2 regions of the Paenibacillus violae genome follow, and region 1 is predicted to be linked to the other one. Evidence: predicted binding sites of a transcription regulator. Region 1 holds the regulator's gene; the other holds the start of a gene.
The links. The regulator LexA, encoded in region 1, represses DNA repair genes until DNA is damaged. The targets are predictions, from matches to a motif close to CGAACATATGTTCG.

Region 1 (15,595 bases):
CAAAAGAGATAAACGCACACACCGCATGCAAAACCCAAAGCGGAATGATTCGCAGCTTGTGTTCGATACGCGCCAGTTTTTGTTCGTCTGAAGTTAGTTTGGCGATCCAATCATACAAAGCAAATCCTCCTTGCCTACGTTGTTAGAAAATGACGTTTGTACCGTCTTGTAACACGCTCTTTTTCCAAAATGATGAAAAAATCAACGGTCTCAAATAGCTCATCATAGGCCGGATCGCCGCCAATTTCAGCGCCGAGCCATTGATACCCCTTCATAAGTGGAGGCAGCTTACGAAACACATCTTTTTCATTACAATCAACTTCCAGTCGAGCAAGCCCGGATATCCGATGCGTGGCTAACGGTTCGATACCGTACCGGTTGGTAATGACCTGTTTTCGAAGCAGCATCGTATAAATTAGATTTAAATCTTCTAAATTGCTCATATGTACACTGGCACAGCCTATTAAATGCGTGTAATTTCGCTCCGTAATGTAACCGGCAATCCCTTCCCATAAAAGCTGAATCGTTTTCCCGCCGCGATACTCCGGTGCAATGCAGCTGCGCCCTAGCTCTAGCGTCTGTTCTTTATATGCGGCATAAGCCGCTAAATTAAATTCGGTCTCCGAATAAAAGCCTATGCCTTGGAGGGCACGATCTCCTGGAAGCAGACGGTAAGTACCTACAACCTGATCTGTGTCCAAATCTTTCACAATGAGATGATCGCAGTACGCATCATAAGCGTCTTTTTCAAGACCTTCCTCATTGAGCATTCGCATGTTTTTCTCTTCTTCAACGAAAACCTGATACCTTAGTCTCATGGCCTGCTCAATTTCATCTGCGCTGCTTGCAAGCCTAACCGCTAGTTTGACCTGCTGAGGCGCCGTATTCAGGAGGGGTCCACTCATCTTCTTCACGCCTTTCCACTGGATTCTCACTGTTCCATCGTAGCAAAGGTTTATTATGGTTTCATTTTCGTATTGTAAAAAAATTGTAATGTTTGGAAAATGAAAATAAACCGCATTCGTCGCTTTGACGAAATACGGTTTATCCTGTTCATTCACAAAGTCATTGAAGCCAGTAATAGATCGGTATGAATAAAATGGATGTCATGATGCCACAGATCGCCATGGACAGCCCGGCAAAACCACCCTGCTGCTCTGAATCCTTGACGACTTTCGCTGTCCCAATGCCATGCGCGGCCGTTCCCAAAGCAATCCCGATGGAGATGTCGTCTGTTATCTTCAACCAATTCAACAAACGTGTGCCAAACATGCTTCCAAACAGACCCGTCATTGTCGTCAGAACGGCTGTAAGCTCCGGGATCGCCCCTAACCGCGTAGCGATTTCAATCGAGATTGGCGAGCTAACTGACTTAGGCAGCATGCTAAGAATAATGGACTGGCTGCCGCCAAGAAGTCCAACAATAGCTGCGCTCGATGCTATACCAGTGATGGATCCTGCCAATACGCTAAGCATAACACGCTTTAAATTGGATCGAATTAAGGATCTGTATTTATACAACGGGACACCTAGAGCAACGGTTGCCGGTCCAAGAAGAAGAGTGAGAACATCCGCCCCTCGTTTAAAGTCTTCAAAAGGAATTCGAAATCCAACTAAAATAAGAATAATAAGTCCTGTACATACAAAAAGCGGATGCATAAACCGCCATCGCTGATACATCACATTAGCGAACGCATAAATCAGAACGCTTAAAGTTAAACCGAATAAGGGATGCTGAAGCATATTACCCGCCATATTTTTCCCCTTCCTTACCTAGCTTGGAAGATACCCAACCCGTAACGATAAGCACGACGGCCGTTGCACCAACGATGCCACCACATATCGCAACCAGATTGGCACCAATAATAGGTAGAAACAAGAGAATACCCACCGTATAGGGGATAAAAAAAAGCATCATATGCCTGGTCAGCAGCGACGCGGCTTCTTCCACCCATTCAAGTTTAACAAGCTTAGCGAATAAAGCCGCTGTAAATAGTATGAGCCCGATCACGTTACCAGGTAGCGGCAGGTGCAGGCCCATTTGGATTACATACCCTATGAAATTAAAAGCTAATAAAATCGCAAAACCAAGCATGTTGTCTCCCTTTCCGCTCAAAAACCGGTTCATCCAGAATCTTTATAAGCATTTCGTATTTCCCTTAACATAACATAAAAAATCGAGGACATAAAGATAGAAAGCAGTATTTCTGCTGCTGGAATCCCCATTTCGTCACCTCAGTCTACACACCTTTTGGATAGTGTATGAGCAAAAATTACGAAAATGACTTTTTCCGACTATGGACAAGACCCACCGGGATAAAAAAAGAGACTATCCATTCGGTCAATTCTGACCTTCCGAAATAGTCCCATCTCGTGTTGCTTATCCTTTTCGAGGCACATCAAAGCTCCAAAAGTCTTTGGCAATATGACTGTTGCTGTGATGATGCTGTGCTTCTTGCAGCAGTTCCAGCACAGCGTCTCCTTGGTAGCGCGAACTAATGTGCGTCATGATCAAGGCATTCACTCCTGCTTCCTGTGCAATCCGCGCCGCATCCGTTGAGGTCGCATGATCGAAAGAATAAGCTAATTCCTGCTTATCCATAGCAAATGTCGCCTCATGTACAAGTACATCGGCGCCTCGAGCCAAAAGCTGAGCCCCGCTGCAGTAGCGCGTATCACCGAGTATGACGACGATGCGTCCGGGAATCGGCGCACCCAAGAAATCGGCGCCATGCAGCGTGCGTCCATCCTCAAGCTGAACCGTCTGCCCTTGCTTAAGCTTCCCGTAGATTGGCCCGGCGGGGATACCTAGCTCCGTCAACTTATCCAACATCAGCTTCCCGGGTTGATCCTTCTCGATGATCCGATATCCGAAACATTCGATGCGATGCTCCAAACGCGCAGTCTCAACCAAGAAGGTGTCATCTTCGAACAGGAGTCCCTCCTCCTCGATTTCCACAATCTTCAGTGCATAGGTCAGATGCGCGCCGCTAACTTCAAGAGCCGTGTCAACAAATCGTTTGAGCCCCGGAGGGCCAAACATCGTAAGCGGTGTATCGCCACCCAAATACGAGCGGCTGGTTAATAAGCCTGGCAGTCCGTATAAATGGTCTCCATGCAAATGTGTGATGAACAGCATCTCCGTACGCCCGAGCTTTACGGGAGAGTTCATAATTTGCTGTTGGGTGCCTTCACCACAGTCAAATAACCAATAGGTCCCCCGTTCATCCAGCAAGTTAAGAGCAATCGATGTAACATTACGCTGCTTGGAAGGCATGCCTGCCCCTGTTCCCAAAAAATAAAGTTCCACGTTCCAAAACCCCAATCTCTCTGAAAATCACAGTTGGTAACACGGAAAGCGAGGTCGCTGCCGAACATAGTGTTCGAGCAAGCTGCCTCGCTTTATGCCATAACTTTTCTTAGCCTACATTGAAATAACGCGCTTCTTTGTGGGCAAACACGATAGCCGATACCGACGCTTCCGGCTCCATCATGAAGGATTCTGTCAGCTCAACGCCAATATCTTCCGGTTTCAGAAGATTGAATAGCTTGGCTTGATCTTCGAGATTCGGACATGCCGGATAACCGAATGAGAATCGTTGGCCAATGTATTTGGCTCCAAATCTCTCCTGCATCGTCATATCGACGCGATCTGCGATCCCCCATACATCCCTCATAATATGGTGGATGCGCTCTGCAAAGCCTTCCGCTACTTCTAGTGCAGTCGCTTGCAGTGCATGGGATTTCAAGTAATCCCCTTTATCACGCCATTCCCTAGCCAGCTCATTAATATCATGCCCAGCTGTCACAAGCAAGAAGCCTACATAATCCATCTGACCGCTCTCTACGGACTTCAAATAGTCAGCTAAGCACAGATACGGTTCTTTGTCTTGACGCGGGAACGTGAAGGTCTCAAGAACTTTGCTGTGATCTTGCGGATCGTAGACAATCACATCGTTTCCGCTTGATTGCGCCGGGAAGAAACGGTACATACCATGCGCTTTAATGATCCCGTTATTTTGAGCAGCGTACAGAATTGAATCGACTGTATCTTTTAGCTGCATGGCCTTCGTATCCCTATCGCTAAGCAGGGCTTCAACCTTCCCTTTGAGACCGAGATGATGGCCGAGCAGCATTTGCATGTTCACATAAGGCATAAGATGGCTAATCGGGTAATCTCTCATGATATGGCGCTCTGTATCTTGCGGCACTTGTACAGGCAAATCCTTGGACACAGCAGATGAACTCACGCGCGTAAGCTGCGGCAGTTTCTCTTCCTTCTTGCCTGTATCCATAACATCGGATTCCAGATTTTCTCTTAGCTCCTGGATGAGACGTTTACGCTGCTCAGGATCGCTTAATCGATTGGCGATATCCAGACCGTCCATGGCATCCTTCGCATAGAGAACTACACCTTCGTACTCCGGTTGAATACGAGTTTTGGTGAATTTCCGTGTCAACGCGGCGCCACCAACCAGAATCGGCACATCTACACCTGCAGTACGCAAATCTTGTGCGGTAATAACCATCTGCTGAGCGGATTTTACCAATAGACCCGATAAACCGATAGCATCTGCGTTTTCTTTGCGCTGTGCTTCTATAATTTGCTCAGGCGGTACTTTGATCCCAAGGTTTACAATCTTGTAGCCATTGTTCGACAGAATAATTTCGACCAAATTTTTACCGATATCATGCACATCACCTTTAACGGTTGCCAAAATAATTTTACCTTTGACAGCTGTTTCGGATTTCTCCATAAAAGGTTCCAAATAACTAACGGATGCTTTCATGACCTCAGCACTTTGAAGAACTTCAGCAACAATCAATTCATTTCCATTGAAAAGGCGGCCTACTTCCTCCATCCCTCTCATAAGCGGTCCATTAATGACTTCAAGAGGTGAATAAGTTTGAAGCGCAATCTCCAGATCTGGAATTAACCCTTCCTTCGTGCCTTCTACCACATAAGAACCAAGGCGCTCTTCCAAGGTCAGATTGGAGATCTTCTCCTTCTTCTCGACCTTCTTCTCACGGAAATGTGCGACAAATTTCGCCAAAGTCTCATCATTCGTATTGTAAATCAGTTCCTCAGCCAGTTGACGTTCTTCCTCTGAAATAGAGGCATAACGCTCCAACTTCTCTGTGTTCACAATCGCATAATCAAGGCCGGCTTTTGTACAATGGTACAAATAAACCGAGTTCAACACTTCGCGTCCAGCATCCGGTAATCCGAATGAGATATTACTCAAACCAAGAATGGTTTTGGCTCTTGGATATTTCTCTTTAATCAGCTTGATTCCTTCGATTGTTTCCACTGCAGAACCGATATACTGCGGATCTCCCGAACCGACAGGGAACATATTTGGATCAAAAATGATATCCTCTGGATTCATCCCGTATTTCTCAGTTAGCAATTCATAAGCACGCGTTGCTACTTCAATCTTCGCTTCGCGCGATACAGCCTGGCCCCGTTCATCAATGAGAATACAAACAACCGCCGCGCCATATCGATGAATAAGAGGTAAAATCCCGGCAAATTTCGATTCGCCATCTTCGAGGTTAATGGAGTTAATAATCGCTTTACCTTGCGAATATTTAAGCCCTAGCTCGATAATGTGATCATACGTGGAGTCAATCATTAAAGGCACCTTCACCTTTTTGACCACCTGCTGCATGAACTCTTCTACCGCGTAAGCCTCATCAATATCCGTGTCCTGCAAGTTGATATCGATGATGTGTGCTCCGTTTTTCACTTGATTACGCGCAATTTCCGAACCTTCTTCAAATTTGCCTTCTTTAATCAAGCGCTTGAATTTACGCGAGCCCGAAATATTCGTTCGTTCACCAACCATGATGGGACGGTTCTCAGGTTCGATAAATAAGGTTTCAATCCCCGAAACAGCGGGTAAATGAGTCCCATATTCCGTTCTAGGTTTGTAAACGCTAAGTGTTTCAGCCATAGCACGAATGTGCTCAGGTGTTGTTCCACAGCATCCGCCGGCAATATTAAGCCAGCCCTGCTCGGCGAAACCGGCCATTTTCTTGGCCAAGGATTCCGGCGATTCATGATAATGACCATTCTCATCCGGCAATCCGGCGTTGGGATAACAGCTGATTGCGGTCTCCGCAATACCTGCCAGCGTTCGAATGTGATCCCGCATGAACTCAGGGCCCGTAGCACAGTTCAATCCCATGGAAATGGGTTTCAAATGCTCAAGTGAAATATAGAACGACTCGATGTTTTGCCCAGCCAGCGTTGTTCCCATTGGTTCAATCGTTCCTGAAATCATAATCGGAAGCTCGAAGCCCAACTTCTCGAAAGCTCTACGAATACCAATGCTTCCCGCTTTCACATTCAGTGTATCTTGCGATGTTTCCAGAAGAATCGCATCGACCCCAGCTTCACATAACGCTAAAGCTTGTTCGTAATAGCTTTCCTCCAGCTGGTCGAACGTGACGCCTCCGGTCACTGATAACGTTTTGGTCGTTGGCCCCATAGCGCCTACGACATATCGCGGCCACTCCGGCGTTGAATATTTGTTCGCTGCCTCGATAGCCAGCTTGGCTGCAGCGAGATTCAACTCGCGGTGACGGTCTTGCAAATCATACTCGGCAAGAACTACACTTGTCGTTCCAAATGTGTTCGTTTCGATCATATCCGCGCCTGCGGCGAAATAAGCTTCATGAATCTTACGAATCACATCCGGGCGAGTTACGCATAGAATTTCATTACAGCCGTCTAAATCATCGCCTCCGAAATCTTCAGCTGTTAAATTCTCTTGCTGAATCATGGTACCCATGGCGCCATCGAGGATCATGATCTTTTTCTTTAGCTGCTCTTGAATCGGTGGTTTAGACATGAAATGACTCCCTTTCAACTTATCCTGAAGCGATAGATAATAAATAATCGACAAATTATGTTAAGATTTAGTGTAACAGAATACGGCTTCTATGAAAAGATTTTGAATTATCATAAAAACCTATAGGTTTTATCGGGTAAACTTATGATCTTGCATCGACAGCGCACACCATTTCCACTATAATACAAGTATATTTACTAAGAAAGAGGGATGCTGCATGGCACAAATTAGAATTCGCAATACGAATGAACGAATCGAAGGCGAAGAGCAAGTCAAAGCCTTCTTGGATAGCCAAGAAGTTGTATATGAACATTGGGATGCGAACAAGCTTCCTGAAGCACTGCGCGAGAAATTCGTACTAAATGATGAAGAGAAAGCTCAAATCATCAGCACTTATGAGCCGGAAATCCGTGATTTGGCGGCTAGACGCGGTTACGAAATCTGGGATGTTATCTCCCTTTCCGATGCTACACCGAATATCGAAGAACTGCTTACGAAGTTTGAGCAAGTTCATACACACACAGAAGATGAGATTCGCGCTATCGTTTCTGGTAAAGGGATCTTCATCATTAAATCCGAGGAACTCGGTTATTTCGATGTTGAACTTGAGCCAGGAGATGTCATCTCGGTTCCTGAGAACACGAACCACTTCTTTACATTGATGGATAATCGTCAAATCGTTGCCGTACGTCTTTTCATTGAAAAAGATGGATGGGTCGCTTATAACGTGGAAGATCCTACTTTCATCAAAGCCTAATACTTTATCTTAGAAGAAAGCCCAACAGCGCAGGACTCCTTGTCCAAACCGCCGTTGGGCTTTTCGTTATGCTCTATTCAGCATTAGCGATAATCTGTAAAACTTCCTCTAAGCGCGATACCTCATTAGCAGGAACAATCTCGTCTCCACTTTGTAGGCCATGATGATTGATCCAAATATTGCGCATGCCTACACGTCCGGAACCAAGGATATCTGTCGTCAATTTATCACCGATCATGATCCCTTCTTCCGGTTTGATCCCCAGAAGTTCCAGCGCATGGTGGAAAATAGAAACGTCCGGTTTACCCACACCAAATTCCCCGGAAATGACAATATGATCGAAATAGGACGTAATAGCTGGTACGCCAGCTAATTTTTCTTTTTGAAGATCAGGCGATCCGTTTGTTAGGAGAAGCAGCTTGTAGTTACCCTTCAATGCATCCAACACACGGAACGTTTCTTCATAAACGTATGGTCGCTTGCGGCGTTCAGCAGGAAAAAGCTCGCCGAGCTTGTAGCCTAGCTCTGAATCTTCTACGCCTAACGCGCGAAGTCCACGGGTCCACGCTTCCGTGCGATAGCCTGGCGCTAATGCTTCCAACTTGCGAAAATTCTCATTTTCACCTTGCGTGAAATTAGCCCAAAGTCCTTCAAACGGATTAATACCAATCATCTTGGTGAACGGAAAAGGTTCATAGGATTCGTATAAAGCACGGGCTTCTTTACGAACAGCGACTTCCAATTCTACTGGATTCACCGCCGCGTGTTTGGCTGCTTCCGCGCAAGTAGCTTCAAAAGCTTCTTGTACACTGCGGTCATCCCACAAGAGCGTATCGTCTAAATCAAAAAGTACAGCCTTCAACGTCATCATTCATTTCCCCTTTGAATGTTGTTTCTATGTGAAAAAGCAACTACTCTTCGTCCGTGAACTTGATGGAATCAAGTTGAACTTTAAGATTGCCTCGGAAAGCCTCAATATATTTTTTTCTCAGTTCATTTCGTTCATCGATTTCCGCATCCGTTAAGCCAACGGTTTTCGCTTTACGAGCAAGCTCATTAATGCGTTCGATGTTTTTTTCCATACTGTCACTCATAGTGATCCTCCAGTTCAAAAATTCAATATGACTATTACTTTGCCATCCCTCTAGTGGAATGTCAAGAAAACAACAAAAAGAGGCATAGGAATAATTCCTAGCCTCTATTAGTCTATTTCCATTCCATAGGAAAGCAATGATTAAGGGAGCAATAAAACCTGTCCTTCTTTCAAGGAGCTCGTAGTTAAATGATTTTTCGTCTTAATCTCATCTATATAGGAACGAATGTTCTCTCCATTTTTCTTATGAGCTGTCGCAATGCCCCAGAGCGTATCCCCCTCTTGAATGACAACTTGCTCCTGAATAACTTTCTTGGTCTCAGCGTGATTTGATAAGCTGCTCGTCGGCGAAGACGCCGCTGCATAAGCTTGTACCATGGCACCGAATGAGAACACAGTCCCCAGAATTAATGCAATGAAAAGAAACCGAATGATTGTTTTCGTATTGCGTAATTTGCTTGCAATCCCTTTGGACGCGGTAGTTAATCTATGAGGTGTGCGTGAATTTGTAGTGTGTGAGTAGGCCATATACATGAGTAATCATCCCCCAAACATTTGTTCTGTTTTTAGAATAACACGAACATACGTTTGAGTCAACGATTTATTCGAACTTATGTTTGTACGAACTCGGGTTCTATGTTATACTTTGGGTAATGATTCCCAGTATTGGAGTGATAACTATTGAGTAAGATTTCACAGCGTCAACAAGCTATTTTAGAATACATTAAGAACGAAGTGAAAGATAAGGGTTACCCGCCTTCCGTACGTGAGATCGGCGAGGCTGTCGGACTAGCCTCCAGTTCAACCGTTCACGGGCATTTGGAGCGTCTTGAGAAGAAAGGTTTGATTCGTCGAGATCCAACAAAACCTCGGGCTATCGAGATTCTTGGCTTAGACGGTGCCGAGACTCATTTCGCTGTTTCCGTTGCACGTGTTCCGCTCGTAGGTAAAGTAACCGCTGGGGTGCCGATTACGGCGACAGAGAACATCGAAGACTACTTCCCTCTTCCAGTCAGCATGGTCGGAGATAACAATGTGTTTATGCTTAGCGTCATGGGAGACAGTATGATCGAAGCCGGCATACATAACGGCGATTATGTCATCGTCAAGCAGCAACAGACAGCGAACAACGGTGACATCGTTGTCGCGATGACGGAAGACGACGAAGCTACGGTCAAACGTTTTTACAAAGAGAAGGATCATATCCGTCTTCAACCGGAAAACTCTGCTTTGAAGCCAATTCTCTTGAAAAATGTTACGATTCTAGGGCGTGTCATTGGATTATTCCGCGATATGTAAGACTAAGAAGGACCGTCAGGTGAACTATCCTGACGGTCCTTTTTGTGTAGCATTTGTACACACCAATCCCAAATCCAGCTAAGGCGTCTCCAAAAGGTGCTTTTTCTTACAAATAAGGGAGTTTAGTTCCCCCTATAGAACAAAAAAACCGAAGGACATTTTGTCCCTCGGTTTTTTTACTGGTCAAAGGTTCGTGTTTACTCACGCTTTTTCTAAAACGCAAGCGCCAAATTCCCCTGACGGAAAATAGGCTCCAAACTGCCATCCTGAAGCACACCGTCAATCTCTAGATCAGCCGTCCCGATCATGAAATCCACGTGGATCAGACTTGTGTTCCCGCCTCTTACTTTCAGCTCCTCGTTGGATAAAGAAGCCCCATCCTTCATATTGATCGGATAACAGCTGCCCAAAGCAAGGTGACAAGAGGCATTTTCATCAATGCCTGTATTGTAAAAAATCCGTTTTAGATTGGATATCGGCGAATCATAGGGAACAAGTGCGACTTCGCCTAAATAGCGAGCCCCTTCGTCCATTTCCAATAACCTGGTCAAATGCTCATGGCCGACCTCTGCTTTATAATCTACGACCTTACCATCTTCAAACTTGAACGAAAACTTATCAACCAATGCGCCATTCACATTCAGCGGCATGGTACTTGTAACCGTCCCGTTAACACCTGTCCGTTTGGGCATCGTAAATACTTCTTCCGTCGGCATATTCGCAACAAAGCGAATCCCTCTTGCGTTCGCCTTATCCCCTCCAAGCCAAATATGGCCATCTGGCAGCTCTACGCGCAAATCTGTCCCAGCGGCCCGATATTGCAACGCTGCATATTGCTTATCGTTCAGCACCTTGCGAACGCGCTTCAACTGCTCAATATGTGCACGCCATGCGCTAACCGGATCGTTTTCATACACACGATTGAACCGGAAAATAGCGTCCCACATCGCATCCATCCGCTCTTCTTCAGGAAGATCCGCGTACACTTTGGAAGCCCAAGCAGCAGTCGGAGCTTTAATTAAGCACCAGCTGAACGTGCTCGTTCTTACATATTTTTGATATTTTGACCGTGCTGTTGCCATAGCTTTGGAAGCTCTGGAAATCACACCAGGTTCAATGCCGGCGTACAAATCTGGATCCGGCACCTTAATATTCAGAAGTGCGCCGCCATTCTCAACAAAACGCTCCAACATATCCGTGTACCACACTGGGTAGTAGTCGAGTGCATCATCATGAGCCGTCTCTAAGCGCGCACGCGTCAGGAAATCATCTTGCCAATTCACCTGCACATAGTTCGCTCCAGCCTCATAAGCCTTCTTAACAATGAGGCGCGTCAAGTCCAAGCATTCGATCGGCGACTCAATCATTAGGTCTTGACCTTTGGTCAAATTAACGCCAATTTTTACCACTAATTCCGCATATTTCTCTAAGTTGACTAAAAAGTTATCCATATGAGTTCCTGCTCCTTCGCATGAAAAAGCCCATCAGTTCAGGACGCGCCTGAATCATGACGGGCTATCTTATCTAGTTTTCAAACGTTGCTAATGATCTTAATACAAGGACAGATATTGATCTCTTTCCCATTGGTGTACTTGGGTGCGGTTTATGTACATAAACCAGTTTCACTCTGTAATGCTCTGCTACATCACACTCTTATTATAGAAGAAAGAATTTCATTCCGCAACAATACGTAATGTTTTGGAGTATTTGGGGGCAGATTAGGGGCGTTTTTGGGGGCGCTCCCCCTCCCCTATTTTATCGAGTAATTATTATTCATTGTCGAGCAAAATATAAGCTTCCATGCTTGTATCAAATACAATGATCTTCCCAGCATCGTCATATAGCATATCATTCACATCAAGATAACTAAGCGTACTTTCCTCGCCTGTTTTCTTGTGCATTACTCTATATTCCATTATACCATCTCCTAAACAATAAACTCTTCGAATACCGGTAGCCGCATGGCTCCTGACTTATACCAGTCCCGATACTTCACCTTGCAGCGAACAACAGGCTTAATATATACGTAATCATTTGTTTCTCCACTTTTGAAAAACTGAAACACTGGCCACATAGATTTCCGGGCTGCTTGAGTGATTCCTAGTTCCATTAATCCGATCGGTCGAATGCGTCCACCATCTTCATATCCGAGCAACCAAGAACTTTCCTTCTTAGAATAGCCGGTTATGTAGACCTCTGCCTCTTGATAATTAATAACCTTCTGCCATGACCAGGAGCGCACTCCCTTTTCATACTTTGAATCTTTCTTCTTAATCACAATACCTTCAAGTCCATGCTGGCATACGATTTTAAAAAAGTCTTTTGCACTACCATTGATAGGCCGAACAATTCTATAGTGGTCAGTTTCCTGGAGTGTTTCTTCGAGAAGTTTCTTGCGCTGTTCTAAAGGCAGAACAGTCACATCTATGCCGCGATGGTATAAGATGTCAAAAGCCATAAAGACGACTGGTTGGCGTTTCTTTCTGGAACGGAATCCAGCGTTACAAGATTCAAAATCAGCCTTGCCCTGTTCATCTAGGACTACGATCTCACCATCCAGAATAGTTCCTTTTGGTATAGGCGGATTATGCAATTCAGGGTATTTAGCTGTAGCATTTGTGTTCTTTGTATAAAGGTTTAATTCTTCCATATTAGAAACAATTAATCTTATTCCATCCCATTTAAGCTCGGCAAAAGTGGAATGAGCATTAAAAGGAAGATTGTTTTTACTGTATTGTAGTAGCATTGGAGGAATAAACATTATCTTCATCACCCATAACAATGGTACACCTTAGAGCATTTCGTGACTATTGGTACATGTAGGGAAACCCCCTCCTTCAGTATCCTACATATATAAGTATCTGTACAACCATTACAATTAATGGTAATATTAACCTAAATCGCATAGAACGCGTCGAAGAAACCTCGTTGGGAAAGTATCCCTCGGGGCTTTTTTTGTTTCAATTACTTACATTTAATGTTAGAATATAACAATCTATATTCTGAGGGGATTGGGACTAAATAACTATGCAGATATATATACCGCAAGAATTAAATGTAGCAACTTCAGTTGAATTTTATAAAGAGACATTGGATCGTATCAAGATCAAGGAACCTGAAATAGTTGTTTTTCGGTTTGAAAAATTGAAATTTATAGAACCGGCTGGAATGGTGACTTTAACAAATTTGATTGAACTAATTGATGCTGAATACCCAGAAATTTCAATAAGGTATACTTTTCCTGATGGATATAAAACAGATCCATTTAATCGAGCTTTTAAAGCAATTGACTTTTTAGATGATTGCTTATTTTTTGAAAAAGTAATGGGCGAAAAAATACATCCCGGGTCTAATGAAAGACGAACAACTAATGGTCTAGAAAAGTTAAATGCGAAATCGTTTAATCAACAATACATTGATCACACTATTCAATGGTTAAAATTAAATGTAGGCTTAAAAACAAAATCATTTTCCTTCCTAGGCACTGCTTTGAGTGAAATCTTCAACAACATTATTGATCATTCGGGGTCTCCTAATGGGGGCTGTGCTTTTGCTCAACATTATCCAAGTAAAAATCAGATTAACTTGTGTATAGCTGACTCAGGAATGGGAATAGCTACAAGAATGAAAACTAGGTTTACAGTAGATCATCAAGGAAATGACTTGGTTTCTGATGCTGACTTCATAAATTTTGCAACACATAAAAAAGTATCAACAAAAACAACCCCCAAAAATAGGGGTATGGGACTAAATACTCTCCTACATATCATAGACAATAATAAAGGTTCCTTACAGATACTATCCAATGAGGGATCTTTGAGATATAATAATGGCAAGAAAAGGTTACGAGACATTGATGGCTATTACAAGGGTACTTTGATTCAAATTTCATTTAGAACAGATACTTTAGAAGAAGAAGAAGAGGAGGAACTTTTATGGTAATAATGATTAGAGATCACGTCTCAGGGTGTAATACTAATCAAGAAGGCGAAGTAATTTATAATTTGATCGCCCCAAAGATCGAACATGGTCAAACTGTCACTATCTCCTTCAAGGGAATCACTTCTGTCTCCACTTCGTTTTTAAATACAGCAATCGCACCATTATTAGAGGTTGTTAGCTTCGACAGTATAAAAAGGCAACTTAAAGTAGTTGAGTCAACAAGATTTATTAATTCAATGATTGTTAAGAGACTGAACGATGAGATCACGCTAGTAAGGAATTAATGAAATCGCAAATTTTGTATAAATAAAGCCGCGGCGCTACTATACCCGTAACCAAGACCTCTTCGGTCGTGCGGAAATCCACAAGGATAGGGTATAAGTGCTGCGGCTTTTTTCAGTGCTTTTTTTGTTGTATAACAACCTCATATGCACATATAATAAGAACATATATTCTTATTTCGAGGTGATTACGTGAGTAATATGACGACTTCTGAAGAAACGGATGACATTTTAAAATATGTGATTCTGCCTATGTTGCTTGATCTCATTGATAAATATATGTGGTTTCCCGAGCCAACACCACTAAAACACTTGCATTCCAGTCAGTTCCAGGAACTGTTAGACATGATCACACTGGATCATATCGAAGTTAAGCAGCGACTTAAAGCAGCTAATATCAAAGTAGTAAAGGACTGGAAAGTAGGATCGACACTCGATTACAAAATTTACGTGCGGAGATACGAAGAGAAGCTATCCTTCTGGAAAGGTCACATTAAATCGGAGATATCTATCGCATTAGGTAAGTATGTGGCGCGGCTGGACAAGAGGAAATTCAAAGTTTAGCGCCAAATAACTTCAATTAAAATAAGCCTACTTCTTATTAGAAGTTAGGCTCTTTTTTTTATGTCCGTAATTGACGGATTGTTTTATTCAACCCACTCAATTAATTGCTCGATGGCTTCCAGTTCAAATACTTTCATAAAGGCTTCTAGGTGTACGGGCATCCAATGTTTAGCCTTATTCTTAGAGTAGTCGTCCACTGTATTCCAACGAATACCGGTTAGTTCACTGAGCTGCTTAACGTTCATATTTCGTGCTTGCATTAGCTGATCAACTTTTAATTTCAACAATCCTAATCACCTCAAAATTATTATACAATATCTCTCAAAAAAACTCAACGAAAAACGTTGACAATCAACGAAATTCGTTGTATAATAAATATATAGAGAGGAGGTGAACGAGAGATGAAAAGCAAAAAGAAAAAGAAACAGCAAATCGAGGTAAGAGACATAGTCGCGCTAGTGACGGCAATCATTAGCCTGACAAGCTCCATCCTCACCTTCATCGTCACAATGAGCCGCTAAACTCAAATGGTCCACTTCGGTGGACCTCCCTTAATGGGACGGTGAAATATAAAGGTTGCTGTTTCTCTTTCTTTTAATCCAGTATATCACAAAGGAGCTGAAAATATGAAGCGAGCCACATTAATTATTAGCATTGCCGCTTTGATTATCAGTTTAGTTTCAATAATTCTAAATCTTACAAAATAGTCTATTATATAGACATCCTAGGTAATAAATCGTATGATATTGGTAATATTTGCTTAAAGGAGAATATTACCAATGATCGGAGTTTGGATTGTTTT
Region 2 (15,595 bases), on a different contig from region 1:
TTCACCATGGCTTCGCCGTTTGATCACCCGAATGATTGCGATCATTCCGGCTGTTATTGTCATTGGCATCTATGGAGAAAGCGGCGCAACTGATTTGCTTATTCTAAGTCAAGTCATTCTGTCTTTGCAGCTTTCCTTTGCTGTCATTCCGCTAGTGAAGTTTACTTCTGATCGTAAAAAAATGGGTGAACTTATCACACCAAAGTGGATGATTGTGCTTAGTTGGATCGTAGCGGTGTTAATTGCAGCTCTAAATGCCTATTTGCTTTATAGCACCTTTTTTGGAAATTAATGAGTAAATTTGTCTAAATGACTGTGGAGTAATCCTACCGATTTCATTTTCCCTCTTTTTCTTATCCCCAAACAGTGGTAATATAGAGAGCAGTGTAGAGAAGGCAAGCGGTCTAAATGCACTTCATTGAAGGGGGAAAAGGCTTTTGCTTAAGAGAACTTTAATCGGATTACTTCGCAGTCACGAAACGACCGGAGATAAAGCCAAAGATCCTTTGCTGAAAACAAGGTATTACAAGCTTCCCAAAGAGCAGGTATGGGAAGAGGTTACGGCAGTTTTGAAGAAGACACCGGGTTATAAGCTGCTCCACGAAGTCCAAAGTGTAGGCGAAATTCTCGCAGAACGCAAAACAATGACAGGCAGAACACAGGATGTTACTTTGACACTGTTCGCGATTAATCCCGTGAAAACGGCAGTGGATATTTATTCAGCATCCCGAGGCTCAATGGGGGACCTTGGTTCCAACTACCGTACAATTATAGATATTTACAAACAATTAGACCGTAAACTAGCTCAATATAAAATTGAAGGATAATAAAAACAGCAGGGAAGCTTGGCCTCCTTGCTGTTTTATTTGTTTCTATTAAATTAATTTTTTAACAGCTGCTACAGCTGCTTCGTAGTTAGGGTGTGCTGTCATTTCGCCCAGGTATTCCACGTATTGAACGGTATCGTTAGCGTCGATAACGAAGATTGAACGCATATCAAGTTGAAGCTCTTTGATCAATACGCCATATGCTTCACCGAAGGATTTTGTTTTGTAATCGGACAATGTGATAACTTTGTCGATTCCAGCTGCTCCGCACCAACGGGATTGTGCGAAAGGAAGATCAACGCTAATTGTCAGTACAGTGACATTGTCACCTAGGCCAGCTGCTTCTTCGTTGAAGCGGCGAGTTTGTGCGTCACAAACACCTGTGTCCAAGGATGGAACTACGCTGATCAGCTTTACTTTACCAGCATAATCTGCCAAGGTTACTTGTGTCATCAAGTCTTTGTTCACAGTGAAGTTAGGTGCTTTGTCACCTACTTTAATTTCAGGTCCCACCAAGGTGATCGGATTGCCTTTGATTGTAGCAACACCAGTACGGTCTTGAGCCATTTGAACAGTTCCTCCTTTGATTTCCATGCAATTTAACAACTTTTTCATTATAAGCTTTTTGAAGTTAGGTTGTCCAATTGAAGCTGTGAGGCTATAATTTAAATGCATAAAATATTGACAGATTCGTAATCCTGTAAGAAAAGTCGGGGGATTCATCCAAGTGGAATTAAGACAATTGCAGTATTTTGTGAAAGTTGCAAGAAAGCAGCACGTGACCCAAGCCGCAGAAGAAATGCATGTGGCTCAGTCCGCTGTTAGCCGCCAAATTCATCTGTTAGAAGAGGAGCTTGGCGTGAATTTATTTGTTCAAAAAGGGCGTAACCTGCATCTGACTTCGGTTGGTCACTTATTCTTAAGCCGCATCGAGGGGATATTGACTGACCTGGAGCGCGCCGTTGGTGAGATGCATGAATTTCTCGATCCCGAGGCAGGGGAAATTCGTATCGGTTTCCCGCACAGCTTAGTTATTAATTTACTTCCAGCTGTCGTTGCCTCTTTTAAGAAAGATCATCCTAATGTAAAGTTCCGGCTTCGCCAGGGGACGTACACATCTTTGATTCGAGATGTTACCAAAGGTGAGATCGATCTTGCATTTATTTCGCCATTTCCAGAGTCCCATGAGCATGTGACAGGGGAATTACTGCTGACGGAAGAATTATATGCGATTATTCCGGCCAATCATATTCTTGCTGATTATACGTCGATTCGTCTCGAACAGTTGAAACATGAAAACTTTGTTATGTTTAGTGAAGAGTATACGCTGCGCTCTATTGTCATGGAGGCGTGCTTAAAGGCCGGCTTCGTCCCGAAAATCGAATTCGAGGGAGAAGAGACGGACACCATTCGTGGTCTCGTTGCCGCGGGGATGGGGGTCAGCTTGCTGCCTGCGATGGCGTTGATGGAAGGTGGGCAGATGCAGCCTGCCAAAATCCGTGTTACCGATCCGCAAGTGACACGTACAGTAGGCTTGATAAGCCGGAAAGGCGAAAAGCTTCCATTGGTAGCTGAAGTGTTCAGGCGCTTTCTGCAAGAATACTTTCAATAATAAAAGCTCTCCTGTGTGCCGCTTATGCTGCAGCGCAATGGAGAGCTTTTTTGTATTAATCGTCGTTATTACGACCGGTAAATATCATGATATATTTCAGTAGCTCAAGCACAGAGATTAACGCTGCCGCGACATAAGTAAGTGCTGCTGCATTAAGGACCTTGGCTACCCCGCGTTCTTCCTGATTGGAGATGAATCCTTCGGAAACCATCAAATCGCGGGCTCTGGAGCTAGCGTTGAATTCTACCGGCAAGGTGACCAGTTGAAAGGCGACGGCTGCTGCGAAAAAGATAATGCCCAGACCGAGAAGCCATGGAATCTGTTGGAATAAGAACCCCGCTAAAATTAAAAGTGGAGCTACGCCGGATGCAAAATTTACGACAGGGAACATGTAATGTCTTGCAACGAGCATAGGATAATGTACTTTGTGCTGAATCGCATGCCCGACTTCGTGACAGGCGACGGAAACGGCAGATATGGAGCTTTCATAGTAGACAGGCTCTGATAATCGAACTACCCTAGCCGTCGGGTCGTAGTGGTCTGTTAACGTGCCTCGTACGGCTTCAACTGGGACATCATAGAGCCCGTTGGCATCCAGCATCCGACGTGCAGCTTGAGCGCCTGTCATTCCTGAGTAGACAGGGACACTAGACCATTTGTTGAATGTTCCGCGAACTCTGAACGAAGCCCACAAAGAAAGAGCGAATGCAATAATAATGAGAAAATCCATTGGATGAAAAAATAACATTTCACATGCCTCCGTAATTCGTTATGAGAACGGATTTTTACCTAGAAGAACAATTAATGCTTCAATGCATGCTGCAGTTGGTTGCGTTAGAATGCGATAGAGCTTTTTGAGCTGATTTGGCTTCAGCTGTTGGATGATAGGCCCAAGTTCTTTGGCTTCCTTCATTAACTGTTCAAGATGAAGTTGAATGGATGTCAGCTTATCTCTCACGGTGTCATCTTGGGATACCTTGCTCCATTGCTGTAAGTTCGCTTTGATCTCCTCTAGGGTATATTTCTCGTTCTTCATAGTTTCAATACGTTTAAGTCGATTCAAAGTTTCATCGCTATAAAGTCGGTAGTTCGTATCGGATCTTTTCTCGGGCTCGATCAAGTTAAGCTTGGTGTAGTAATCAATGGTCCGAGAACTAACATCGGCGAGTTTGGCGAGTTCCCCGATTTTGTATAGCTTCTCATTTTCCATGTTTCATTCACCCCTACTCCAATGTCATATAATAAATTGCTTCTATAATAATGATACCTGATTACAAACCGTACAGTCAAACGTGATGCTTAGCATACCTGACAAGGGTTCTAAGATAGGAATCTTAACATTTTTCACAAAAAATTAATGAAAACACGAATTATGCCTGTTCGATGTCAGGTTATTTTTCGTTTTTTTCATTTTTTTAGAGAAAATCCTATTGTCAAACCCATATAACCTGTATATAATGACATTAAGAGTTTCATTATATGTTATTTAATCTAACATTAAAGGAAGTGGTCGTATGGTTAAGAAGTTGTTGTTAGCTTTTGGTGTCATGGCCCTGCTGTTCCCTACTCTCGCATTTGCTGCAGATGAAGCAACAGTTCCCCAATTGCAAAGTGCAATCGATGCCGTTTGGGTCATGTTAGCCGCAATTTTAGTTATCTTCATGCAAGCTGGTTTCGCCTTATTAGAAGCAGGGTCGACTAGAATGAAAAATGCCGGTCACGTAGCCGGTAAAACAATCTTAACCTTCGGACTATGTGCCATTGCATTCTGGGCTGTCGGTTTCGGTTTCGCCTTCGGTGATGGCAATGCCTTCTTCGGAACAACAGGGTTCTTCGTTACAGGATTGGAAGATCAAGCTACAGCGGCATTCGGGTCCCTATCTGCTTCTGATGTGCCTATCGGAATCAAGTTCTTGTTCCAACTGGCTTTCGCAGGTGTATCCTTGGCCATTGCTTGGGGTGGATTTGCAGAAAGAGCGAAGCTTCCGGTTTACTTTATCTTCGGAATTTTGTTCACCGTTGTAATTTATCCAATCGTTGCTCACTGGGTATGGGGCGGCGGCTGGTTGAGTAAGCTTGGTATGCAAGATTTTGCGGGATCAACGGTCGTTCACTTACAAGGTGCAACAGCGGCTCTAGTAGCTACGATCTTGTTAAAACCACGTATTGGCAAATATAATAAAGATAAAACGCCAAATCTAATTCCTGGTCATAACCAAGTGTTGTCTGTTCTCGGTGTTATCATTCTTTGGATCGGTTGGTTCGGATTCAACCCAGGTAGTACGCTAAGTGCAATGGGGGATGGATTCTTCGGTTACATCGCTTTGACAACGAACATGGCTGCTGCGGCAGGCGGCGTTGCTGCACTGATTATTTCCTGGATGTACTTTGGTAAAGCGGATATTCCTAGCATGTTGAACGGTGTTCTTGCAGCACTTGTTGCAATTACAGCAGCGTGTGCATTCGTAGACACTTGGGCTGCGATTGTTATCGGTGCGGTAGCAGGTATTGTTACTTTCTTCACGGCGCAATGGTTTGAAAAAGCTGGTATCGACGATCCAATCTACGCATTCTCTGTACATGGTATCGCTGGTATCTGGGGTACGCTTTCCACGGGTCTGTTCGCAACTCCTGATCTTTCGGCTAAAGTTGGTATCGGTGGCGCGGGGTTATTCTACGGCGGCGGTTTGCACCAATTAGGTATTCAAGCGCTTGGCGTTTTCGGAGCATTGGCATTCGTACTTGTACTATCATTCATTATCTTAGGAATTCTTAATGCTACAGTTGGTCTTCGTGTAACAGAGGAAGAAGAAATCATTGGTCTGGACTTGTCTGAACATGGTTCATACGGTTACCCAGAGCAAATGAAAAAAGCAGCTCAAAACGGCGTGTCCGTTTAATATCACATAACTTTCTACTTGGACAAAGGGGATGCAACATGAAACATCTCTCAATGGAACAGATCCTGGAGCGCATCTACCTATCGGAACAGTTCGATGAGATGCGAATAACCAGAGATCAGGTGCATGAGATGTTTCGGGAGCATCTCCTTTTCTCTCATACACCTGAATTAGGTCGAAAAGTGAACGCTGTTCATGATGCTTTTATACAGAGAACGATCGAGCTTGCTGAACACATTTTAGAAGATGAAGGCTTTGGGAAACCGCCTGTGCCGTATGCTTTTATCCTGTACGGAAGCGGTGGGCGAAGTGAACAAACCCTTTGGAGCGATCAGGACAACGGGCTTGTATATGGGGAAAGCGATCAGCATCCAAAGGAAGAAGTAGAAGAATACTTCATTAAATTGGTTGATTGCATCTTGAAAGGTCTAGACGCGTTAGGATACCCGCCGTGTGAAGGTAATGTTGTTTCTAGCAATATACAATGGCGTAAGCCGTTAACAGAATATACCCAAATGATGCTGGAATGGCTGCAGGAACCAGAGTGGGAAAATATTCGTTATCTGCTCATCATGGCGGATATGCGGTGTATATACGGATCGCAAAATTTGGTCGATCAACTGAAAGTTACGTTTTCAACCTATGTTCGGGAGAACTCGGGCATTCTGAACGATTTATTATCGAATACGCTCCACCACAAAATATCGTTAGGCGTTTTTGGGCAGTTGATCACGGAGAGGTACGGCGAAGATGCAGGTGGTTTTGATATCAAATATGGTGCGTATATTCCTATCGTGAACGGCATTCGTCTGCTTGCTATTCGAGCGGGAATCATGCACTCATCCACGTTGCAAAGGATAAAGTTACTAAAGGAAAGTGGTTTTATACCAGATCAGTTGGCAGATGAGTGGTCAGAGGCATTCGGTGTAGCGCTTAGGCTTAGGGATTTGACACCATTCCAATTAGAGCATGACATGTATACAACCAGAGGAAAGCTGGGGGCAGATCAATTAACCAAGGAAGTCAAACTGGAACTGAAACAATGTTTACGTGCCGGAATTGAATTGCAGAAGTATGTCAAAAGATCGATTGTTTCACACATAGAGAGAGAAAAGGGTTAGAAAGATCGGATTGCATTTTTCTTGTGTGGGAGAGGTGGATTGGGATGAAAGATATGCGGCCTGGCGGACGTATGTGGCAGTTGTACAAAATGGGAGGGCTGACACCGGCTATAACCTCTATGTTTGATGTGCAAAGTGCCCAGCAGATGGCTTTTATTCGCTCCATGTTAAAAGAACAGCGGAAGGATTCCCTGTTTGAAATACCGCTGCACTCGATGGAAATTGTAGTTTTTGATTTGGAAACGACAGGTTTTTCTCCTTATAATGGCGATGAAATTATTTCGTTTGGCGGCGTCTCCGTCATTGGCGGTGAAGTTCAGAGAGATCATACCTTCTATAGTATGGTAAATCCGAAACGTAAAATTCCAGAAGACATCGTTGAATTAACAGGGATTACGAATGAAATGGTAGCGGATGCGCCTGAATTGATCGGCGTTTTGAGCGATTTTCTGGAATTTGTGCAGCAGCGAATTTTGGTAGCTCATGCAACCGGGCATGATAAAAATTTTCTGAATTCTGCGCTTTGGCGAACTTCCAAGGTCAGTTTGTCTCATCGTGTGCTGGATACGATGATGATTGCGAAGTGGCTGATGCCAAAAAGAAAAAATTTAAGCTTAGACTCTCTACTTCATGCCTATGATATTCCTGTTACTCAGCGTCATCACGCCCTAGAGGATTCCTTGATGACAGCAGAGCTGTGGTCTCGATTTATGGAAGAGATTAAAGCGAGAAATGTCGATACGTTGGGTGATCTGTACGCCCTCTTGAGCCATCATTGACCGATTACAAACGCGAGTTTGTGATAACTGGTTAATGAGGCTTTTTTTATTTGATAAACCATTAACTCAGGGTTGTCTGGGTTTGCCAAAGACAGAATCCAATGAGTAGGAATCGTATGCCAAAGGGTTTGGAGGTCCGCGGCGGAAGGAACCGCGGAAGCTGTTGGGTGTGAGTGGAATAAGCCAATTACAGGGTTTTGGCTATTTGTTAGATAGGGAATCATCTCCGCCGGGTCCAGCTCGAAATGAATTCGAGGCTTGGTGGAGCAATTCCGCATGGGAACAAAAGAAGAGGCTAGAAGCTCTTCTTTTGGGCTCGTGGATTTGCCTAAAATGAGGCCGCATGCTTCCTCAGGCATCTTTTGCTGACTGAATTGCAGCAGCTGATTGAAGAGTTCTTTTTTGAAATATACTGCCATTGGCGCCTCCACCTTAAAATACGACTAAGATTGAGGCTAGTATATCATGCTTTTCCTTTTAGTTCTTCATTCGGTTTGATACAGAAAAAGACGAGTGCTAACATCAGGAAAGCCATGGAGGCTACTGTTATGAACAAGGTTTTATGCGACATATTCATGAGCCATCCGAATAATGGAGGACCGAATGCCACACCGATAAAGCGAAGGCTATTGTATAAAGACGTGATCATACCACGCTGATCGCGTTCCACGGAACCGGTGATCATGGTGTTTAAACAGGGTAGCAGGAGTCCTGTGCCTATACCGCTGAGCGATAGAAGTCCTATGAACACATACAGGTTCGTATTGAGAAAGATCGCTAATGTTAAGGAGACTGTCATCAAAATCAGTCCGATATTCATTAGCCATCGCATCAAGGTGCCATTTTGTTTGATTTTGGCGCCGGTTGTGTACGAGGTTATAACCATGCAAAGCAAGGGAATGGCCAGTACGAGCCCTTTGCGGACTCCCTCGATGCTGTAGGGTTTTTCCTCTAGGATTTGAGATAAATAAAAGAGAACGCCGAACAGAATGAATAAGGTGATCGACCCGGCGAAAAAAGCAGGGATAAGCCAACGCCCTTTTTCTCGAAGAATATCTCTGATTTGTTTTAAGTAGGTGCCTAGAGGCTCTGCTTTTTTCTCATTCGGAGGTTCTTTAATCATGAAAATAACAGCCAGTAAAGCTAATACACAAAAGATCGGAAACGCGAAAAAAGGGGCAAACCAGACTATCATGGCAAGTAATGAGCCTAATATCGGACTAACCACTTTGCCTGCTCCATTTGAAGCTTCTATGAGCCCTAGTGCTTTACTTGCGTCTCCGCCTTTGTACAGATCGCCAACTAATGCCATGGCTATAGGGGCTGTACCAGCCGCTCCAAGGCCTTGTATGGCACGTGCGATGATTAGGATGGGGTAAGAGTGCCAAACAGCCCCGAAGCCTGCCAGAACACCGGCTGCCCCATACACGATAAGTGATGGAATGATGACGGATTTCCGTGTAAAGCGGTCTGACAAATAGCCGGATACCGGAATAATGACGCCTGCTGCAATCGAGAAAAGTGTAATGACAAGGGAGCTTTGGAAGCGGGAGATGCCCATTTTTTCCTGTAGATCAGGTAAAATGGGGACTAGCATGGAATTCCCTAAGACGAGAACTAAAGGAATTGTTGCTAACGCAATATATTCCCATATGGACCCTTTGCTTGACTTATCCTTGGATTTGCTGTTCGATTTGTTGTTTGACGAGTTGTTCGAGCCGTTGCTGGCATGGTCGCTAAATCTGTTTTTCGTTCTGGGGTTGGATGTTGCAACTTTGTTCACTTTTGATTATTCCTTTCAGAGCAATTGGTAGACTTACTTTTCCCTTAAATGGGGAAAGCATACTTTGTTGATTTGCCGATGTTGGAAATTAGGCTGAATTGGAGATAATATAGACAATGGAGGTGAACACATTTTTGAAGAAGAATGTATTTGTGATCGTATTGGTCGTCGTATTAGCCGGGATAGCTATCTATCAAAACGCCCAGCATAAGAATAAACAGACCCTAATGCCGACAGAACAAGCGCCTCAGGTGAATTTCCTTGCCCCTTCGTTTACCTTGACTGGGCTTGATGGAAAGGCGTACACGATTGGTGGTCCGCGCGAGAAGCCTTTGCTCGTTAATTTTTGGGCATCCTGGTGTGGTCCGTGTGAGGAAGAAGCGCCGGATCTGGTGAATGTATATAACAAATACCAAGGACAGTTTGATTTGTACGCGGTGAATGTGACGCCTGGGGATAAAATGGAGAATATCAAAAAGTTCGTGGAAACGTATAAATATCCTTTCCCAGTGCTGTTAGATAAGCAGGGAACGAACGCGGATGCGTACCGGGTTGTTGCGATTCCAACCAGTTTTCTGATTGACAAAAATGGCGTCGTCCGTGAGGTTATTCACGTGCTTTCGCCAAAAGAGTTGGATAAGAAGATTGCGGGTCTCATCAAGGGATGACAAAAAAGCTGCAAGTTAGCCTCAGAGGGCCAATTTGCAGCTTTTGTCTGTGTGTTAGTCTTAGTGATTGATCAAACCAAGTCGCTCGTTCTGCTCTTTGTTAGCGGGCTCAACACGTTGTCTACTGATCAGTGCATAACGCAAGCTGTCCACTAGCGCATACCAGCTGGCTTCGATGATGTTGCTGGACACCCCTAGCGTATTCCAGGTGGTGTTAAAGTCTGTTGTTTCCATCAAGACACGAACTTTACCGGCTGTTGCGCCTTTCTCGTCAAGGACACGAACTTTATAATCGGATAGGTGGATGTTCTTAATATCCGGGTAATACTGGATTAGCGCTTTGCGTAAAGCGTTGTCCAAAGCGTTGACGGGACCGTTTCCTTCAGCCGCGGTGTAGATTGTTTCGCCATGCACCTTAACCTTAACGATGGCTTCCGATACGACGGATTGGTTCGCGGATTTCTCAACAAGCATTTTAAATGATTCTAAAGTGAAGATCTCTTCAAGCCCTTCAAATGCTTCACGCAGCAGCAGCTCAAGTGTCGCATCAGCACCCTCGAACTGGTAGCCTTGATGTTCCAGATCTTTAATCTTCTCGATCACTTCTTTGGTTTTCTGATGCTCTTTATCGAAGTCTAAGTTCAGCTCTTGAGCTTTGACAAGCACATTGCTTTGGCCGGCAAGTTCTGAGACAAGGACGCGCTGTTTGTTACCGACAAGCTCTGGTTTCGTGTGCTCATACGTGCTTGCGTCTTTAAGAATTGCAGATACGTGAATACCACCTTTGTGGGCGAAAGCAGCGTTGCCGACATAAGGCTGGTTGATCGGCATATGCATGTTGGCAATTTCGCTGATATACCTGGAAACCGGTGTTAATGTTTTCAATTGTTCTTCAGTGATAACGTGGTATCCCAGCTTCAGTTGAAGGTTAGGGATAATCGAGCTCAAGTTCGCATTCCCACAGCGTTCGCCGTAGCCGTTAATTGTACCTTGAACCTGTCCGGCACCAGCTTGAACGGCAGCAAGGCTGTTGGCTACACCTAACTCGCAATCGTTATGTGCATGGATGCCAACAGGCGTTGATACATGCTGCTTCACTGCCGTCACGATTGCGGTTACTTCACCAGGAAGCGAACCTCCATTGGTATCACATAATACGATCCAGTCTGCACCGGCTTCTTGGGCTTTTTTGATCGTTTGCAAAGCGTATTCCGGGTTGTTTTTGTAGCCGTCAAAGAAATGCTCTGCATCATAAATGACTTCTAATCCGGAGCTTTTCAAAAAAAGAACGGAGTCATAGATCATGGCCAAGTTTTCTTCGAGCGTCGTTTGAATAGCCGTATGCACGTGGAAGTCCCATGACTTCCCGAAGATGGTTGCTACCTGCGCACCTGACTCAACAAGTCTGTTCAGATTAATGTCATCTGAAGCAAGAGAATCTTTGCGCCTAGTGCTTCCGAAGGCGGTAATCTTGGCATTGGTGAACTTCATGTCGCGGACACGCTCAAAGAATTCGATGTCTTTGCTGTTGCTGCCCGGCCATCCGCCTTCAATATAATGAACCCCAAGCTCATCGAGCTTACGGGCAATTTTAATTTTATCCTCAACAGATAGGCTGATGCCTTCTCCTTGAGTTCCGTCTCGTAAGGTAGTGTCGAAGATTTTGACTGATGTTGGCATGGGTTCCTCCTTCAAAAGCTAGCAAAAATGACTTGGATACGTATGTGTAGGTTAATATGCTTGCTTTAAAGCGCTAATGTATAATTTACGATTATAACATAATATTACGGGTAATGACATCATAACTCAAAAATGCGTTTGCTTGAACCCATATTTTTTTGTATGCTGAAAATGACTTTCATCTAGTTTTTTGAATATGGAAGGGGTTGTGAAATGACGACGGTCGAGCATCACTATCCCAAGCAAGGCAGAGTTATTTTGCATATCGATATGAATGCATTCTATTGTTCGGTCCATGAGGCTGTCGAGCCAGAAATATATAGAGGTAAACCCATCGCAGTTGCAGGAAGCGTCGAGCTCCGCAGAGGGATCATTGTTACTTCCTCTTATGCGGCTCGATCGATGGGGATTAAGACAGGCATGCAGGTTGGACAAGCGTTGAAAATATGTCCTGATTTGATGCTTATCCGTCCTGATTTTGAGTTGTATCGCAGCTTTTCAAGACGGTTTATGCAAATCGCCTACAGCTATTCCCCCATGGTCGAATCGATGTCGATTGACGAGTGTTTTGTTGACATTACAGGATCCAAACAATTCGGGACCCCGCTTGAAATTGCCGGTACCATCCAGCAAAGGATTATGAATGAGCTGCAGTTGCCCTGTTCCATTGGCGTTGCACCAAATAAATTATTAGCTAAAATGGGCTCGGATATGAAAAAACCGAATGGCATCTCTGTTCTGCGCCTGCGGGACGTGCCTACTGTCTTATGGGACAAACCGTGCAACTATTTATATGGCATCGGCAAAAAGACAGCGGACAAGCTGACAAAGCTCGGCATCTTTACACTGGGTCAACTGGCGGAAGGCGACGAGTTACTGCTAAGCAAGCATTTTGGCGTTATGGGCCCACATCTAAAGCGTTCGGCGAATGGGATCGATAACTCGCCGGTTAATCCCGAGCAAGAGCAAAGCAAATCTATCGGCCATACGACTACGCTGCCTAGGGACTATATAGAAAGAAAAGAGATTCACCGCGTTTTCTTGAATCTTGCAGATCAGGTGGCTAGAAGGCTTCGGAAGCAGGAGCTGATGACGTCGACGATCCAAATCACTATCCGTGATCCGGACATGAGGACGATTACGAGATCCGTTACTTTGCCTACGCCGACGGAGCATATGGATGATATCTATAGAACTTCCTGCCAACTATATGATCATCAATGGGAGGATGGCAATCCTGTCCGGTTGTTGGGGATTACCTTGCAAAATCTAACAAGCAAAGAAGAGACGTTCGTGCAGCTTGATTTATTTGATTACGAGAAGCAGCCAAAACGCGAAAATTTAAATAAGATCATGGATGGACTCCGAGATAAGTTTGGAGAGAATGCGATTCTGACGGCTGGTATGATGAGTGACGACCCTTCTGCTTTTATTAGAAACCATAAGTCAAGAGGAACTTCCTTGCAGATGGATCATTTGAAGAACAATCCGCTGCATAAGGAAGAGGAAAAGTGAGGCAACTATGGCACATTGTATCGGTTTTGCCGGATATTCCGGCAGCGGCAAAACGACCCTGATTGCTAAACTAGTCATTGAAATGAAACGCCGCGGCAAACGGGTCGCTGTATTGAAACATGATGCACATGGACACTATAAGGAAGCATCCGGAACAGATTCTACGATTTTTGTGCAGTCCGGTGCGGAAGCTGTCGTAACAATCTCTACTGATTCTATTCATGTCTATGAGAAAAAAAGCGAGCCTGACTTGCAAGAGCAAATCAATGCTTATGCTCACATGGATTATGTTTTTGTTGAAGGATTTAAGCGGGAAAAGCATCCAAAGATCGCTGTCTTTCGTACAATAGAGCAGAGTGAAATTATTCAAGCTCTAGAACACGAGCCTGTAGCGATTGCAACGGATATGGAGACGCTGGATTCTCGGATATCACCCCTGCCCATGCTTGATTTGAATGACATTTTTGCTCTCGCAGACTTTGTTGAAAGGTATTTTAAGGCAGATCCATTTTAAGGTTTGAACTTTGTCCTCATTTATATTATATTTTACAATGAGGATAAAATGAGGAGGAGTTAAACTATGGCAAAGTATACATTCGTTGATAAAGATACTTGTATTGCTTGTGGCGCTTGCGGAGCTACAGCACCAGACATCTATGATTACGATGATGAGGGCTTGGCAGAAGTGATTTTTGATGGAGATGGCAACAAAGGGGTAACTGAAATCCCAGAAGATCTGTTTGATGATCTACAGGATGCACAAGATGGTTGCCCAACTGATTCCATCAAAGTTGCGGATTCACCTTTTAACTAATCATAACCAAACTTGTGGCGTGCTCCACAATATGTCGAAAAAGCTCGGTTCCTGTAAAGGAACTGGGCTTTTTTTCTGCTACAATTTGTATTTTTTTGTAACAATTCATTGCCAATTGTTTCCCTCCATCTTACAATGAAGCTAGTATGCATGGGGAGGCTCTTATGGGTAAAAAGAAATGGATCAATACGTTGGCAGCAGGACTTGTGTTGATGCTGTTGTCGACATATTTCTACACGGTAAACTCGAGCGGGTTATTTTATTTTATTGAGGGTCCCCTTCAAGATGTGTTGCGTAAGGCCAAATCAGTGGAAGAACGCCAACCTGAGGATCGGATCAAAATCGTCAAGATTGACGAGAAATCGTTAAAAGCAATTGGGAAATTCCCGTGGGACCGAACGACCTACGCCCAACTGATAGAAAAGCTGGAGCAATCCGGCGCAGCTGCAATCGGCATAGACGTGGTCTTAGCTGAACCTTCCAAAAACCCCGCAGACGATAAGGCATTGGCTGACGTGCTAGCCAAATATCATAATGTTATCCTGCCCGTTCAAATCAATTACCCCTCCAAACAGCAGCAAGCAGGAGATCTTGTGCCTGAGAGAGTTGACTACCCAACGACAACCTTAACCACAAATAAGCAGCAGATGGCGCATATTAATGTGTTTGTCGATAAAGATGGAAAAGCACGAAAGCTTCCGGTTGGATTGCCGGATGAGGATGGGACTTTCATACCAGCTTTCAGCGTCGCCCTTGCCAATCTCGTTCTTGACGACAATGAGAAGGTGAAGAGAGATGAAGCGACGGGGAAATGGAGACGCGGCAGTGTCGTTTTGCCGACGAATGAAAGAAATCAAGTAACGACGGAGTTTTTCACGCTGCCTAGACAGAAGGTAGATGCTACTACCGGTTACGAGATGCTGTCATTTGTGGATGTTTTGAATAGCAAAAATCCTATGCCTCTGCAAGGCAGTATTGTATTGGTGGGCCCTTTCGTGACAGCGATGCAGGACGAATATCCTACGCCGATCAGTTCTGTCAAAATGTTTGGGATCGAAATCCATGCCAATATGATCCAAACTTTGTTGGAAAGCAAATTTTATAAAGATGCAAGTACACCAGTGGGAATTGGTCTTATTCTACTTATTTCCTTACTAGCTATTTACTTATTTGAGAGATTCAAAGGGAAAACCGCACTATTTATTTTCATTGGTTTGTTCGTGGTTTATGGAGGCGTATGGTTAGCCTTTTATATTGCGGGTTCAACTTTTGCACCACTCGTTTATCCGCAATTTGCGTTAGTCACGATATACATATGGTCATTGGTAAGTCATTACCTGGATGAGCGCAAAGAGCGCAATCGGGTAACAGGGATCTTTGGCAGATTTGTTTCAAAGTCGGTAGTAGACGAGCTGTTGCAATCTGGAGAAGATGTCAAGCTCGGGGGAAGCCGCAAGGATATATCTCTGATATTCGTTGATATTCGCGGGTTTACGCCAATGTCAGAGCGGTTGGAGCCCGAACAAGTCATTCAAGTTTTGAACGAATATTTGGATGTATGTACGAAAGCGATTTTTAAATTCAATGGAACGCTTGATAAGTTCATAGGTGATGGTGTTATGGCTATGTTCGGTGCACCTATTGAATATGACAATCACCCGGAAATGGCTGTTCGCGCAGCGATTGAAATGAAGTCGCAGGCGAATGTGCTTGAACAGAAATTGATTGAGAAATACGGGATCGGCGTGAAATTCGGTCTGGGAATCAATAGCGGACCTGCTGTAGTCGGGAACATTGGCTCCGAAGATCTTCGTTTGGACTATACGGCTATCGGAGATACCGTGAATTTGTCGGCACGTCTGGAATCGAATGCAAAGCCAGGGCAAATTCTCATTA

Region 2: the regulator LexA is predicted to act here: its motif matches at 11,498-11,511, upstream of RQP52_RS23820 (DNA polymerase IV).

What each region holds. Positions count from the first base shown of each region.
Region 1 is NZ_JAWCUD010000001.1:853,477-869,071, reverse strand. Features, by position in the region: gene RQP52_RS03780 (lysophospholipid acyltransferase family protein) at 1-118, opposite strand, end outside; gene RQP52_RS03775 (GNAT family N-acetyltransferase) at 135-935, opposite strand; gene RQP52_RS03770 (LrgB family protein) at 1,066-1,755, opposite strand; gene RQP52_RS03765 (CidA/LrgA family protein) at 1,745-2,116, opposite strand; gene rnz (ribonuclease Z) at 2,381-3,310, opposite strand; gene metH (methionine synthase) at 3,420-6,857, opposite strand; gene RQP52_RS03750 (1,2-dihydroxy-3-keto-5-methylthiopentene dioxygenase) at 7,075-7,614, shown strand; gene RQP52_RS03745 (HAD family hydrolase) at 7,688-8,482, opposite strand; gene RQP52_RS03740 (DUF896 domain-containing protein) at 8,526-8,708, opposite strand; gene RQP52_RS03735 (LysM peptidoglycan-binding domain-containing protein) at 8,849-9,241, opposite strand; gene lexA (transcriptional repressor LexA) at 9,389-10,006, shown strand; gene RQP52_RS03725 (aminopeptidase) at 10,219-11,457, opposite strand; gene RQP52_RS03720 (hypothetical protein) at 11,776-11,922, opposite strand; gene RQP52_RS03715 (ATP-dependent DNA ligase) at 11,934-12,752, opposite strand; gene RQP52_RS03710 (hypothetical protein) at 13,034-13,948, shown strand; gene RQP52_RS03705 (STAS-like domain-containing protein) at 13,942-14,232, shown strand; gene RQP52_RS03700 (hypothetical protein) at 14,422-14,793, shown strand; gene RQP52_RS03695 (helix-turn-helix domain-containing protein) at 14,877-15,077, opposite strand; gene RQP52_RS03690 (hypothetical protein) at 15,573-15,595, shown strand, end outside.
Region 2 is NZ_JAWCUD010000009.1:153,293-168,887, reverse strand. Features, by position in the region: gene RQP52_RS23885 (Nramp family divalent metal transporter) at 1-292, shown strand, start outside; gene RQP52_RS23880 (DUF1499 domain-containing protein) at 438-827, shown strand; gene tpx (thiol peroxidase) at 876-1,394, opposite strand; gene RQP52_RS23870 (LysR family transcriptional regulator) at 1,555-2,439, shown strand; gene RQP52_RS23865 (zinc metallopeptidase) at 2,495-3,187, opposite strand; gene RQP52_RS23860 (MerR family transcriptional regulator) at 3,209-3,649, opposite strand; gene RQP52_RS23855 (ammonium transporter) at 3,954-5,339, shown strand; gene RQP52_RS23850 (DUF294 nucleotidyltransferase-like domain-containing protein) at 5,378-6,460, shown strand; gene RQP52_RS23845 (exonuclease domain-containing protein) at 6,505-7,239, shown strand; gene RQP52_RS23840 (M67 family metallopeptidase) at 7,233-7,658, opposite strand; gene RQP52_RS23835 (MFS transporter) at 7,703-9,022, opposite strand; gene RQP52_RS23830 (TlpA family protein disulfide reductase) at 9,157-9,690, shown strand; gene cimA (citramalate synthase) at 9,751-11,370, opposite strand; gene RQP52_RS23820 (DNA polymerase IV) at 11,584-12,885, shown strand; gene mobB (molybdopterin-guanine dinucleotide biosynthesis protein B) at 12,893-13,399, shown strand; gene RQP52_RS23810 (ferredoxin) at 13,466-13,699, shown strand; gene RQP52_RS23805 (adenylate/guanylate cyclase domain-containing protein) at 13,864-15,595, shown strand, end outside.